DNA from 3 places in the Viridibacillus sp. KH_047 genome. Region 2 is predicted to be linked to each of the others. Evidence: riboswitches for the same ligand, from Rfam matches in the RefSeq annotation. Region 2 holds a riboswitch; each other region holds the start of a gene.

Region 1 (4,809 bases), 1.6 Mb from region 2:
GATCCAAGCCAAATTGGGATTACAGATGTGAATACTCCTGATTTTGGAGATGCTGTAACGATTAAAGAAGACGAGGTTCCAGTATTTTGGGCTTGTGGTGTTACGCCTCAAGCAGTAGCGATGGAAAGTAAACCAGCTATTATGATCACGCACGGACCCGGTTGTATGTTCATTAGTGATTTAAAAGATGATAAATTAAGCATACTTTAAGTTATTAAAGCGCCTCCAAGTTAGAAAGCTAACTTGGAGGCGCTTTTTTATATACCTTTTGCTTATAATACTGTGCCAAAACTGTAATCTAAGTTCAATATTAATTAGGTTCAGAGCTAGAGTTATGAACTACTTATTAGCTTGCTCAGCGCCGAATGGGATGCCACCTCTAACTTGTTCTAGATAATGTTGAATTTCGTCTTGTAGTGACCTTTTTGTTGTTTTTATAGCTATTCATTCTTAAACCTCTCAATCTATTTGAGTAAATAGGCTACTCTTAGATACTTCGGAATCAAATTATTGTAGTTTTTATTCTTATTTATGTTAATTAAATATTTATATACATAATATGTATTTTTCATTAGTTTACATAATAATATTATGTAAACTAAACTCTATACTTTCAATTTTTTTAATGAGAACGTATTATTATAAAAGCAACTTATTTTTAATATGTTGTGATTCGTCATAAAGGAGATTGTTATATGAATGATAAGCGATTTAAAATTGCGCATCGTGAGGCCATCATTGGGGTGATTCTTGTAATCATCAATTTTAGTATTTGGTTTGGCTTTGCTTATGGGATGGGCTCAGGAGATCCGTCTTCTTATACATATGTACTTGGTTTTCCAGAGTGGTTTTTCTATAGCTGTATTGCAGGTACTATTTTTATGGTCATCCTAATAGTTTTCGTTATTAAATTCCTCTTCAAAGATGTGCCATTTGACGATGAGGAGGGTGAACTCAAATGATACAATGGCAAGTGATTATTCCATTAGTGGTTTTTCTAGTACTTATATTTGGAATTGGAATATGGGCAAATCGCCAAGTTATGCAATCAAATTCGTTCTTGCAAGAATATTTCCTTGGCGGACGTGAAATGGGTGGTTTCTTACTTGCGATGACAATGTTGGCGACATACGGTAGCGCGGGGAGTTTTATAGGAGGACCAGGTGTTGCCTATAATACAGGACTCGGTTGGGTTCTTTTGGCTATGGCACAGTTACCAGCAGGTTATTTCGTTTTAATGATTCTCGGTAAAAAATTTGCAATTATTGCACGTAAGTATCAAGCAATAACACTAATTGATTTTTTACGTGAACGATATCAAAGTAAAACAGTTGTCATTGTATCAGCAGTTAGTATTATTTTATTCTTATTTGCATCTATGGCAGCTCAGTGGATTGGCGGGGCGCGATTAATTGAGTCATTAACAGGCTTAAACTATTCTGCTGCATTGTTTATCTTTGCAGGTGCTGTATTAATTTATGTGATTATTGGCGGTTTCCGTGCAGTAGCATTAACGGATGCAGTTCAAGGTTCTGTAATGCTCATTGGAACAATCATTTTACTTGTCGCAACGGTTATTGCTGGTGGTGGAATTTCAAATATAATGAGTGATTTAGTCGCTGAAAATCCGAATCTTGTATCTCCATATGGGGCAGATCGTAGTTTAACGCCATTATACGTATCGACATTTTGGATTTTAATTGGGATAGGTGTAATTGGCTTACCTCAAATTGCCGTTCGTGCAATGTCATATAAAAACTCAAAAGGCATGCATTTAGCCATTATTATTGGCACAATTGCACTTGCTACAATTATGTTTGGCATGCATTTAATCGGTGTACTAGCACGTCCGGTATTACCAGGCGTAGAAATAGGCGATAAAGTGATGCCTTTACTGACGCTAAAAGTATTACCACCTTACTTAGCGGGAATTGTTCTTGCTGCTCCAATGGCAGCCATTATGTCTACCGTTAATGCTTTACTTATTTTAGTAAGTTCTACGGTAGTAAAAGATATTTACTTAAACTATATAAAACCAACTGCATCAGATGCACAGATAAAAAAAGTAAGTTTCTATGTCACTACTATCATTGGTATCGCAGTTGTACTAGTAGCTCTACGCCCACCAGATTTACTTATTTGGCTGAACTTATTTGCTTTTGGTGGATTGGAATCTGTATTCCTATGGCCGGTTGTATTCGGTCTCTATTGGAAAACCGGAAACAAATACGGTGCGATTGCATCAATGATTATCGGGATTTCATCTTATATCTACATTGATCAAATAATGCCAAGTGTATTCGGTATGCATACGGTTACGTTACCGATTATTTTATCCTTAGTAGCATTTGTTGTAGTAAGTCTTGTTACGAAGGACAAAGTTAATACTGGAAAATCGATCATTTAATAGGGAAACACCAAACTTTCAATTATAAAGTTTGGTGTTTTTTTGTGGAAAAATCGGTTAATAATTTTTGTGAAATTAATTGACAGATAACTCTAACTGTTATATATTAATAAAAAATAATTAATTTGTTATATAACAGGAGGGTTTATATGGAAATGTATAGAGAAGGTTATGAAACGTACTGTCTAGCTTGTGAAAATTATGGTATGGAGTCGATGAATTTTTATCTTTACGTGAGAAACTTAACAGTAGAGCAATTAAACGCATTCAATCAACATACGAAGGGAAGCGGTGATTACGAAGTCTGATGCCATAGCAATTTTATAATAACCCTACCCGTTGCTAAAACAGGTAGGGTTTTGTTGATTTTTTATGACTTTAAGCGGAATAAATCTGAATCTTACTAAAATACAAAAAAATAATTTACATTCTAATACTTTTATGAAATACTTTAGATGAATAGACAATTAAATATTTCTTATAAGAGTGCTTATGTTCATCATAAGCTAATAGGGAAATCGGTGTAAATCCGATGCAGCCCCGCTACTGTAAGTGTGGATGAAATTGTTGCGAACCACTGGTGCATGTTAAATGCGCTGGGAAGGGACAAGAGTAAATAGATACACAAGCCAGGAGACCTGCTTTTATAATGTAGTTTCAATCTTCGAGGGGGAGATTTGGAGCATCGAAGGCCTTTTTTGTGTATAATTGTACATTTTTTTGGCATTTCGCCGTCCAAATTCTCTTTACATTGTGTAAAGGGATATTTTTTTGCCCTTTTATATATATGTTTATCCTTTTGAAGTAAAAACTCGAAATAATTCACAAAAAGATATGGGGGATTTCAACATGTACACAAGTAAATGGGTAAGAAAATGGGTAGCACCAATCGGTATGGCAAGTTTATTAGCCTTTTCACAACTACCGGGACAATTGTTGTCGACAGTAAACGCTGCAGAAAATACGTCAGCGACAGTTCAAGTACCAGCGAAAGATGTTAGTTATAAGAACGTTTTAAATTCAACAGCGGCATTTTTACTGCAACAAGTGCCTAACCCATCATTCGGTGATGAAGACTATGTAACAGATTTCGCTCGTTCTAGCATTCCAGTTCCATCTAAATACTATGAAACTTATTACAACAATCTTGTTAACGAGATTAAAAGTAAAGACGGCAAAATCTCTGAAGACGTTGGTAAGTATTCAAAAGTCATTATTGCATTAACAGCTATCAACAAAGATCCACGTAATGTTGGGGGCTATGATCTAGTTAAGTCCATGTATGATACATATTTGGCTACTGAAGAAGCAAAAAAATTAACTAATGGGAATAAATTTCATTTCTTAAACGCTATTGATACGAAAAATTATGATTTATCAAATGAAGCGAAATACGAAGAGATTACAAGAACGAAATTAGTAAATGATTTAGTAAAAGATCAATTTGAAGATGGGTCATTTGCGTGGGCTCTAGCATATGGGTCTGATAAAGATTCAACGTCTATGACGGCTACTACTTTAGCACCTTATACAAATGATGCCAAGGTAAAAGCAGCTGTTGAAAAAGCAAATGATTATTTAGGCAAAGAATTAGGTGAACAAGCTGGATTCTACTCAGAATGGGCAAAAGGTGACAGCCCTGAAACAGTATCTCAATTCATCATCAATTTATCGTCTAATCAAACAAATCCAAAGACGGATCCACGTTTCATTAAAGGTGATGGTAACTGGGCTGTTTCTAACCTAGTAAGTTTTGTAGATAGTGCTACGGGTGGATTAAAGAGCGGTTTATCACTTAAAATTCCAAACCTAATGTCATCGGAGCAAGGTTTACGTGCACTTGCTGCATATGATCGCTTTGAAAATGGAAAAAATCGTATTTATGATATGTCTGATGCTACAGAGTCTATCAAGTTCTACGCAGTAGATATTGCTGCACCTGTAGTGGATTCTATTGGTGATAGCGCAACTGTTGTTAAAGGAAAAGCTACAGCGAATGCGACTGTTTATATTTACAATAACAATAATTTACTGAACAAAGCTAAAGCGGATGCTAAAGGGAATTTCTCCGTAACAATTAAAAAGCAAGCAGCTGGAAGCAATATTATTGCAATTGCAGAAAATGCTGATGGTGTAAGAAGTAACAATGCCTCAATAGTTGTTAAAGATATTACAGCACCAGTAGTTGCAACAGCTAATATAGTTAGTGATCAAACAACAATTGTTAAAGGCAAAGCTGAAGCAGGCGCGGAAGTTACGATTTATAACGGCTCTAAGCTACTAGCTTCAACAACTGCATCTACGAAAGGCACATACTCTTTAACAATCAAAAAGCAAAAAGCTAATTCAACATTGAAAATTTATGTCACAGATGCAGCTAAAAATAAGAGTAAAGCATACAC
Region 2 (4,809 bases):
GATCGTTTTTATCGTGTTAGTGAGGACCGCAATCGCAAAACAGGTGGTACGGGTTTAGGACTAGCAATTGCACATGAAATTGCTGAGCGTTTAGCTATCAACATCACTGTATTAAGTACACTAGGTGAAGGAACTACAATCGTCTTGCGATTTGAAAATAGTAATGAGGGGGAACAATGATATGCGTATCCGCGAAAAACTATCAATACTATTCATTGTGACACTCATTATTATTGCGACTATTCTTAGTATCATGATTTGGAATAAACTGACGAAAGAAACACCTCTTACAACAGAAGAAATTTATAATAATATTGAATCGATGTATGGAGGGGAAATTATCTCCTTCCTTACTATAAACGATCAATATCGTGTGCAGCTTCAAAGAAATAACAAGCTTTATCAACTCAATGTTGATGCAGAATCGGGTAAAATTCTGCAGATGGCGCCTGTTAAATCTTATGTTAAAGAAGATTCAAACTATCTACCAGAAACTGAAATACGAAAAATTATAAAAGAACAATATGTTGGGAATATAAAAAAAATCTCACTCAATACAAATAAGGAAGAACCCGTATACCAAATAGAATTAGTAAATGGGAGAGAGCGTATTAACTTATTAATAGATGCAATTAACGGTGAAGTTTTATCAGAAATTCAAGCAGATGCAGAGCAAAATTCCCCACTCTTATCTAAAGAAGAAGTGATTACTATTGCTAAGAAACAACTAAATGGAACTGTCGATGAAGTTTCCTTTTACGATACGAGTGATGGGGGTTATTATTTAGTGGAGATTGAAGATAACGACAAAGATGCAGTCTTTCAGATTCACGCTATTTCCGGCAAAGTTCTTTCGACTACGTGGGATTAATAATTTCTCATCAAATTCTAATGTTATTCTCCTTATTCTTTCATTTTCAATGTGTAAAGTATAAGTATCAACAAAGAGGAGGAAATTAATTATGAAAAAAATGATTACGGCATTAGCAATTACAGGATCACTTGCAGTCTCTGGAGTAGTTGCGGCAGCGGGTATTCAAACTAACTCAGGTAAAATTTTATCTTCAGAAGAAATTTCGAAAAAAGCACTTAGCTACGTAAAAGGTACAGTATATAAAGTAGAGTTGGACAAAGAAAAAGGTGTTCAAGTATATGAAATTGATGTACGAGGCAAAAGTAAAGAATACGAATTAACATTAGATGCTAAAACGGGAAAGTTACTAGAAAAGAAAACAGAAACAACAAAAGTTTCTAATACAGTAAATAATAAAAATGTAATTGGTTTAGCAAAAGCGAAAGAAATAGCATTAAAATCGGTTAAAGGTTCAGTCAAAAAAGCCAAATTAGATCGAGAAGATGGTATTTACGAAATTGAAATCATTAGAGCTGGGTATGAATACGATTTTGATATCAATGCGTACACAGGGAAAATTGTGAAAAAAGAAAAAGAGAAGATTTCGAAAAAAGTAGTAACTGGCAAAGTAATTGGTTTAGAAAAAGCGAAACAAATAGCTTTAAATAATGTCGGCGGTACTGTACAAAAAGCCAAATTAGATAAAAGTGATGGCGTATACGAAATCGAAATTATTAATGGCACAACAGAATATGAATTTGAAATTCATGCAAAAACAGGGAAAATACTTAAAAAAGAATCAGAAGTAGCTGACGATGTAATCACAACTACTAAACCAAGTACTCCTAACACTGGAAATACAGCAAATCCTTCAACACCTAATAAAGTAATAGGTATTGAAGAAGCAAAAGCAATTGCATTAAAAAGTGTTAATGGTACAGTGAAAAAAGCAGAGTATGACCGTGAAGATGGAGTATATGAATTTGAGATTTTAACTACCGATTATGAATATGATATCGATGTCGATGCAATAACTGGGAAAGTTATGATTACTGATAAAGAAAGAATTACAAAAACACCAAATAATCCAGCAACACCTTTCATTGGTGAGCAAAAAGCTTCTCAAATTGCTTTAACAAAAGCAAAAGGGACAATTACTAAAATTGAATTAGATGAAGAAGACGGCGTTTATGAAATTGAAGTTAAAGATGGTATGTACGAATACGAATTAGAAATTGATGCTAAAACTGGTGCTATTCTAGACTTCGAAAAAGAGTATGAAGACGACTAATTTTTACTAAAATAGATTTTATGCTACCCAAAATAGATTTTTGGGTAGTTCTTTATTATTTTATTTTTAAAAACAATCCTAACATCCTGTTTTTAAAAATAAAAATAGACATTATAGGAAATAATAAAACATTTTTCGTAGGTCTTTTGCTTTCATTTACTTTAATTTAGCATTTCCACTTGTCTGACAGGAACACAATATGTTAGATTAGATTAATCAGTAAAACACAATATATAGTATGTGAGCGAAAAAAGGTACCATATACGGTTTAAAAGGGAATTCGGTAGAGAAACCGAAGCTGTCCCCGCAACTGTGAATGCGGACAACTGTCAATGAACCACTGAGCAATGCTTGGGAAGGGTGACAGTTGGATGATGCATGAGCCAGTAGACCTGCCTTTTTCGCATGACGACACTTTCTTCGGGGGTTGAGAAGTGGAAGCGAGAGACTTTACATTAAACAATTTACTTTTGATTTTAAAAGTATTTTTTTGTTGTGATTTCGCCTGTTTCCAATTTTAAAACCTAGAGCGATGGCTCTGCCGAAGAAGGCAGATTCATCGCTTTTTATATTTGTAAAAAAGGAGACGACGATATGGTCCAATTAATGACATATGAAAGAGCAATATTATTATCTCAATTAGAGGAAGAGTTTGGTAGAGAGGAAATTAGTCAGCTTATTAGAAAGTCAGAACGCTGGGAAAATAAGAATCCAGAAGGCACTGATGCTGAATGGACGAAGGCGATGAGCCTAGAAGCGTTAAGCTTTTTAGATGAAGAAGACACATATTGGACATTCGTTGCAGCTCGCTTATTATTGGCGGGTGTTTATAAAGAAGCATCTACAGTACGCCAATTAGAAGTAGGACAGGTATACACAGCATTTGCTAAACAAGTTGAGAAGCTTGTCGAAAAAGGTTTATATGATCCAGCTTTAACAAAAGAATATACAAAACAGGAACTTGAAGAGATTGGCTTAATGATTGAACCCAAACGTGATGAAATCTTTACATATATCGGATTGAAAACACTGTTGGATCGTTATGTAACTCGAGATTTTGACAAAACACCAATCGAATTGCCTCAAGAGCGTTGGATGATTATAGCGATGACACTAATGCAAAATGAAAAAACAGATCGCCTTGCGAAAATTAAAGAATCCTACTGGGCAATGAGTAATTTATATATGACGACTGCTACTCCTACATTATCAAATGCAGGTAAAACACATGGTCAATTATCAAGTTGCTTTATTGATACAGTGGATGACAGCTTACAAAGTATTTATGATTCAAATACTGATGTTGCGACACTTTCGAAATTTGGCGGTGGTATCGGCGTCTATATGGGGAAAGTACGTAGCCGTGGCTCATCCATTCGTGGTTTCAAAGGGGCATCAAGCGGTGTTGTTCCTTGGATTAAACAACTAAATAATACAGCAGTATCAGTAGATCAATTAGGTCAACGCCAAGGCGCGATTGCTATTTATCTTGATATTTGGCATAAAGATATATTCCCATTCTTAGATTTAAAATTAAATAACGGTGATGAACGTATGCGCGCACATGATATTTTCACAGGCGTAAGCTTACCAGATATTTTCATGGAGGCTGTTGAAGCACGTGAAGATTGGCACTTATTTGACCCGCATGAAGTTCGCGAAGTAATGGGCTTTAATCTAGAAGATTACTATGACGAAAAGCGTGGACAAGGATCATTCCGTGAAAAATACGCAGCTTGCTTAGCGAACCCGATATTAACACGTGAAGCTGTACCAGCAATTGATATCATGAAACGTATTATGCGTAGCCAATTAGAAACTGGCGTACCATTCATGTTCTATCGTGATGAAGTAAACCGTAAAAACCCTAATAAACATGAAGGTATGATTTACTCAAGTAATTTATGTACAGAAATCTTCCAAAACATGAGCGCTACTAAGTTCGAATCAATTACATTAGAAGATGATGTTATTGTAACGCGCCGCAAACCTGGAGATTTCGTTGTATGTAACTTATCATCTATAAACCTTGGACGAGCTGTCCCTGCTGAGGCTTTAGAAAGATTAATCCCAATTCAAGTGCGCATGTTAGATAATGTTATCGACTTAAATCGTATTCCTGTTCCACAAGCAGAACGCACCAATGCACGATATCGTGGAATTGGTCTTGGTACATTCGGTTGGCATCATTTATTGGCACTGAAGAGCATTGCATGGGAATCAGAGGAGTCTGTTGAATTTGCGGACAAGCTTTATGAGCAAATTGCTTATTTAACAATTCAAGCATCAATGGAATTAGCAAAAGAAAAGGGTCAATATCCATTATTTGAAGGTTCGGACTGGCAAACAGGAGAATACTTCACAAAACGCCAATATAAAGGTGAAAAGTGGGCTGCATTACAACAAGCAGTTGCTGAAAATGGTATGCGTAACGGTTATGTAATAGCTATTGCGCCGAACTCATCAACATCGATTATTGCAGGAAGTACGGCGAGTATCGATCCAATCTTCCAAAAATCTTATTCAGAAGAGAAAAAGGATTATAAGATCCCGGTAACTGTTCCTGATTTGAACCAAGAAACAACTTGGTATTACAAATCTGCTTACTTTATTGATCAAAATTGGACTTTAAAACAAAACGCAGCACGTGCCCGTCATATCGACC
Region 3 (4,809 bases), 1.1 Mb from region 2:
TCATTTAAATGGATGATCAAAGATACTAAAACAAATTTAATGGCGACTGAACAAGTAATCATTGCTTTAGCAGACGCATTGAATGGGAAATCAACATTTGCAAGATTAGCAGCTGGGGATGTACCAGATACTAATCCACCAGTAGAAAATCCAGATACTGATGGCCCAACTGAACTTACAGTGGGAACAATTTCAAACAAAACAACTTTAGTAACTGGAACAACAGTAGCAAATGTAAAAGTCTCAATATATAATGGAACTAAATTACTTGCATCAACAAAAGCTAACAGTAAAGGAACTTTCACGCTAAAGATTCCAGCACAAAAGGCAAATGTGAAATTAGTCGTAAAGACTACAGACGAAGCTGGCAATGCTGGTGTAACAAAAACAATTACTGTATTAGATAAAATTGGACCAACGAAACTCACAGTGGGGACAATTTCAAACAAAACAACTACTGTAAAAGGGACTACAGAAGCAAAAGCAACTGTTTCTATTTATAAAGGCTCTAAACTAAAATCAACAAAAGCGAGTAGCAAAGGCAACTATACACTGGAGATTCCAAAACAAAAAGCGAACGTAAAATTAGTCGTTAAAACGAAAGATACAATTGGTAATAAAGGTGTAACAAAAACAATAACTGTAAAAGATAAAATTGCACCAAAAAAACCAACAGTATCTAAAATTACATCGAAAACTACAAAAGTAAAAGGTAAAACTGAAGCAAAAGCAACAATTACAATATACAATAGTAAACATAAAAAAATTGGCTCAGCTAAAGCATCAAGCAAAGGCAATTTCAGTGTGAAAATCAAAAAACAAAAAGCAAATACTAAACTATCAATTTACGCAAAAGATGAAGCAGGAAATAAAAGCAGCAAACTGAGCGTGAAAGTAAAGTAATGGTCATGTGAGAAAGGGCAGTCCTAAAAGTCGGTAAAAACCGGCCTTTTAGGACTACCCTTTTTTTATTTGGAGCTGTCTAACTTGATTATTGTTTTGAAGAAGCTTAAATTACGTAAAGGGTTTTGGGGATATTTACAATATAATTCTCTTAGTGCAAAACCTAAAAGGAGCTGATTATTTGATTATCATTTTAGAAAATATTAAGGATTTAGCCTTTTTATTAATATTCATTTCTAGCGCTATTTATTGTAGGCAGCTTAAATTAACTAAGTGGAAAAGAAGACTTTCTAAAGGCGGGATGACAATGTATCTAATTACTTCAATTGCACTACCTGTTTACGCAGCTATTTATCTTCTTCTTCTTCTGGGAACATAAAATATGCTGTACTGTCTTATATTAGGGAATTACATCAATCAGAGATTGAATCTAAGCGGCTGTTTTCGCTTATTTCTAAGTGCAAGTGATATGATAAAATAATCATAGAAAAATAGTGAAAGAGTGATTCAATGCAGGTCAATGTGAAGGATACAAGTTTAGTGCTTGAGGGCGGAACATTCCGTACATTATTTACGTCAGGCGTACTCGATGCTTTTTTAGATGAAGAGATAATGATGCCACATGTTGTCGGTATTTCAGCAGGGGCTATTAATGCCTGTTCATATGTGTCGGAGCAAAAAGAGCGTTCACTTCGCGTTCTTGTTAATTATCGTCATGACAAACGCTATATAGGCATTCGTAATTTTTGGCGAGAAAGAAGTTTATTTGGATTAGACTTTGCTTACAATATAATTCCAAATGAGCTAGATAAATTTGACTGGGATAGATTCCAACAATTCGAGGGAACAGTAAAATTTGGTGTTACAAATGCGTATACAGGGGCCATAGAGTATATGGACGCACTTGATATGGATAAGGAATGTACATTATTGCGCGCTACTTGTGCAATTCCTGTATTGTTCCCAGAGATTAAGATAAATGGTACTCCATACTATGATGGGGGATTAGCAGATCCAATTCCTATTCAGCATTTAGTAGATGAAGGTTTTGAAAAGCATGTGCTTGTGTTAACTCGACCAAAAGGCTATCGAAAAGTAATAGATCGCCAAAGTAAATTAGTCATGAAGCTCCTTCGTAAACGATATCCCAATTTAGTAAAAAGCATGGAACAACGTGTGGAGCATTATAATGCCTCGCTCGATTATTGTGAACGTTTGGAAAAAGAGGGAAGAGCCTTTATTTTCAGGCCAGATGCACCATTAAATAGCTTCGAAAAAGATTTAACTCAGATGCGAGCAAATTATGATATGGGCTATAAGAAAGCCGCAAAACAAATGGATGAATTAAAGGGTTTTTTAAATATATAGAAGAGCAAAAACAGATTCTCAGGTGCGAGAGTCTGTTTTTGCTCAAGTAGGAGAAAACCAATTTTTAAGGTCTATTATGTAGAATATTGAGTTTTTATGTACAAATTTAATTTAATTTTTCCGAAAAGTATAGATTTTTTTTATTATTGTGATAAATTTATAGTAAGTGAATATCGTATGCCAGAATTAGGTGCATTAAAATGCATAAAAGGGAATTCGGTTTAATGCCGAAGCTGTATCCGCAACTGTAAGTGCTGATGAAATAAGGAATGCCACTGTTAATTAACGGGAAGGCCCTTAAAGTAAAGTGAAGCATGAGCCAGGAGACCTACCTATTTCATAGCGTATATCTACTCTTCGGATTAAAGTGAGTATACGGCAAAAACAAACAACATTTGACGTTTTTTTGTCTTATTATTTTTTTTGTCTTATTATTTTGTGTCTTTAAGCTATTTCTCCGTGGAGAAGTAGCTTTTTTGTGTGTACAAATTTTTATGATGGAGACTAATTATGAAAATGCATTTCTCACTATTCGAAAGTAACAAAAATATGTAAGAGGGGGATTCAAAATGAACTACATGTTAAAACGATACATAAGCTTTACTTTAACCTTTGTACTGTTTTTATCTTTACTAACACCGTTTTCAGCTCAAGCGGAAAATAGTACAGAACTAGGAAATGAAAATATAATAGAAAATATTGGGGATGAAACACAATCTGAGGGGAAAGTTGATCCTGGAGAGTCTGTACCACCGACAATAGAAGATACGGAGAAAGCAGAAAAAACTGAGAAAATAGAAGAAACGGCTGAACAAGGAGATTTAACAGAACACGTAAAACCAACTGTAAATGAAAAACTAGTCGAATCAATCGAAAAAGTAAAAGAGTTCTATAATAATAACAATAAAAAGATTAGTAACATAGTGATTAGTTCACATAGTGGTTACTGGTCGCTAACTGCTATGTATGCTCTAGGCATCGATGTTCAAAAGTATCAATGGGAACCTGGCTTTGAAATTACCAGTGAACATTCTTTTTGGGTGAAACCTAAAACTGCTGCTTCAAGCACTTCAAATGAAGATGCAGGTACTATTATAGGTGCTTATATTCTAGGGTTAGATCCTACCAACCTTGGACAACGCAACATTGTTGAAGATTTACAAAACAAACAACAAACTGACGGTAGCTTTTCCACAGCATATGGTGAATCTTGGGCATCAATTGCGCTAGGCTTAGCAAATGCAGACTATAATAAAGCCAAACATTTAGAAGTAATATTAAAGAAACAAAATAGTTCAGGATTATTCTCTGGATTTGGTTCATCTGATGATTTAGATGTAACAGGTTGGGATTTAACTGCATTAACGCTATTAAATAATGCTGATAATTCTAATGAAACAATTAACGAATCTATAAAAAAAGCAGTAGATGGTATTCATGCAAAATATCAAAAAGATGGCTTTGTTAATAATACGAACTCAATGGCAAGTATTATTATGGGGCTTGCTGCAGTTGGAGAAGATTTAACAACGGACAAATGGAGCTATGAAAAAGACGGTCAAAAAGTTAATATTCTTGAAAAAATGATTGATGATTACCAATTAGAAGATGGTTCATTTAAATGGATGATCAAAGATACGAAAACCAATATGATGGCTACCGAACAAGTTGCAATTGCTCTAGCAGATGCATACCGTCAACAATCAATATTTGCAGAGTTAAAATCAGCAGATATTCCAGAGTTAAATAATCCAAAACCAATAGCACCAGAAAATATTGATCCATTGAAAAAATATACAATACCTGTACAAATAAATAAACTTAATGATATAAAACCTGACGCATTCAAAGAAGTTATAGCTAAAACAGATTTTACAGCCATAATTGAAAATAAAAAAATAAATCTATCAATAAAATTAAATAAATTGATTAATAAAATTGAATTAAAGCAAGGTAATACATTTAATTCATTAGAATGTTCAGACCTGACATGTATTCAGGAAGGTCTAGCAATTGATCAAGAAATCGTATTAAAAGTGCACTATACAGATTCAACAGCTCGTGCCCTAAAAGGAACAGATTTAGCCCAAGAAATCACTTTAAGCCTTGATACAACAAAAATATTTGAAATAAAAGAACCTGACAATCCTACAACTCCCCCAACAGGTGGAGGAGGAGCAACAAATCCACCAATTGATGGGGGAGGATCAACGGAGCAAACCGGGAAAGTATCATTTTCTATTGCTGGCTTATTCTCAAATAATATCGCTATTCATGAAAGTGATTCGGTGTACAGTGTTTTAGATAGAGTAACGAAAGAAAATAATATTTCTATTACAGCTAAAGGATCATCGATGGGTATATATGTATCTATGATAGGTGGTTTGTCTGAATTTGATAGAGGTCCATTAAGTGGGTGGATGTATAGCGTTAATGGAATATTACCTAATGTTAGCTCAGACAAGCTAATAGTAAAGGCTGGCGATCGTATCGAATGGTTCTATACAATAGATGGAAAAAATCCATCTGATGTAAAAC

The links. Region 2 has a riboswitch for cobalamin ahead of AC3IS5_RS18835 (ribonucleoside-diphosphate reductase subunit alpha). Riboswitches for the same ligand answer to the same signal wherever they lie in the genome.
Region 1: linked by a shared signal. The riboswitch ahead of AC3IS5_RS11040 (Ig-like domain-containing protein) and the one ahead of AC3IS5_RS18835 (ribonucleoside-diphosphate reductase subunit alpha) in region 2 are both predicted to bind cobalamin.
Region 3: linked by a shared signal. The riboswitch ahead of AC3IS5_RS13495 (Ig-like domain-containing protein) and the one ahead of AC3IS5_RS18835 (ribonucleoside-diphosphate reductase subunit alpha) in region 2 are both predicted to bind cobalamin.

Annotation. Positions count from the first base shown of each region.
Region 1 covers NZ_CM174479.1:2,208,132-2,212,940, reverse strand. The annotation lists gene AC3IS5_RS11060 (putative hydro-lyase) at 1-210, shown strand, start outside; gene AC3IS5_RS11055 (YhdT family protein) at 696-962, shown strand; gene panF (sodium/pantothenate symporter) at 962-2,407, shown strand; gene AC3IS5_RS11045 (hypothetical protein) at 2,557-2,715, shown strand; cobalamin riboswitch at 2,875-3,067, shown strand; gene AC3IS5_RS11040 (Ig-like domain-containing protein) at 3,257-4,809, shown strand, end outside.
Region 2 covers NZ_CM174479.1:3,853,435-3,858,243, reverse strand. The annotation lists gene AC3IS5_RS18850 (ATP-binding protein) at 1-180, shown strand, start outside; gene AC3IS5_RS18845 (PepSY domain-containing protein) at 182-871, shown strand; gene AC3IS5_RS18840 (PepSY domain-containing protein) at 963-2,144, shown strand; cobalamin riboswitch at 2,380-2,558, shown strand; gene AC3IS5_RS18835 (ribonucleoside-diphosphate reductase subunit alpha) at 2,739-4,809, shown strand, end outside.
Region 3 covers NZ_CM174479.1:2,730,915-2,735,723, reverse strand. The annotation lists gene AC3IS5_RS13510 (Ig-like domain-containing protein) at 1-903, shown strand, start outside; gene AC3IS5_RS13505 (hypothetical protein) at 1,085-1,282, shown strand; gene AC3IS5_RS13500 (patatin-like phospholipase family protein) at 1,414-2,271, shown strand; cobalamin riboswitch at 2,443-2,622, shown strand; gene AC3IS5_RS13495 (Ig-like domain-containing protein) at 2,841-4,809, shown strand, end outside.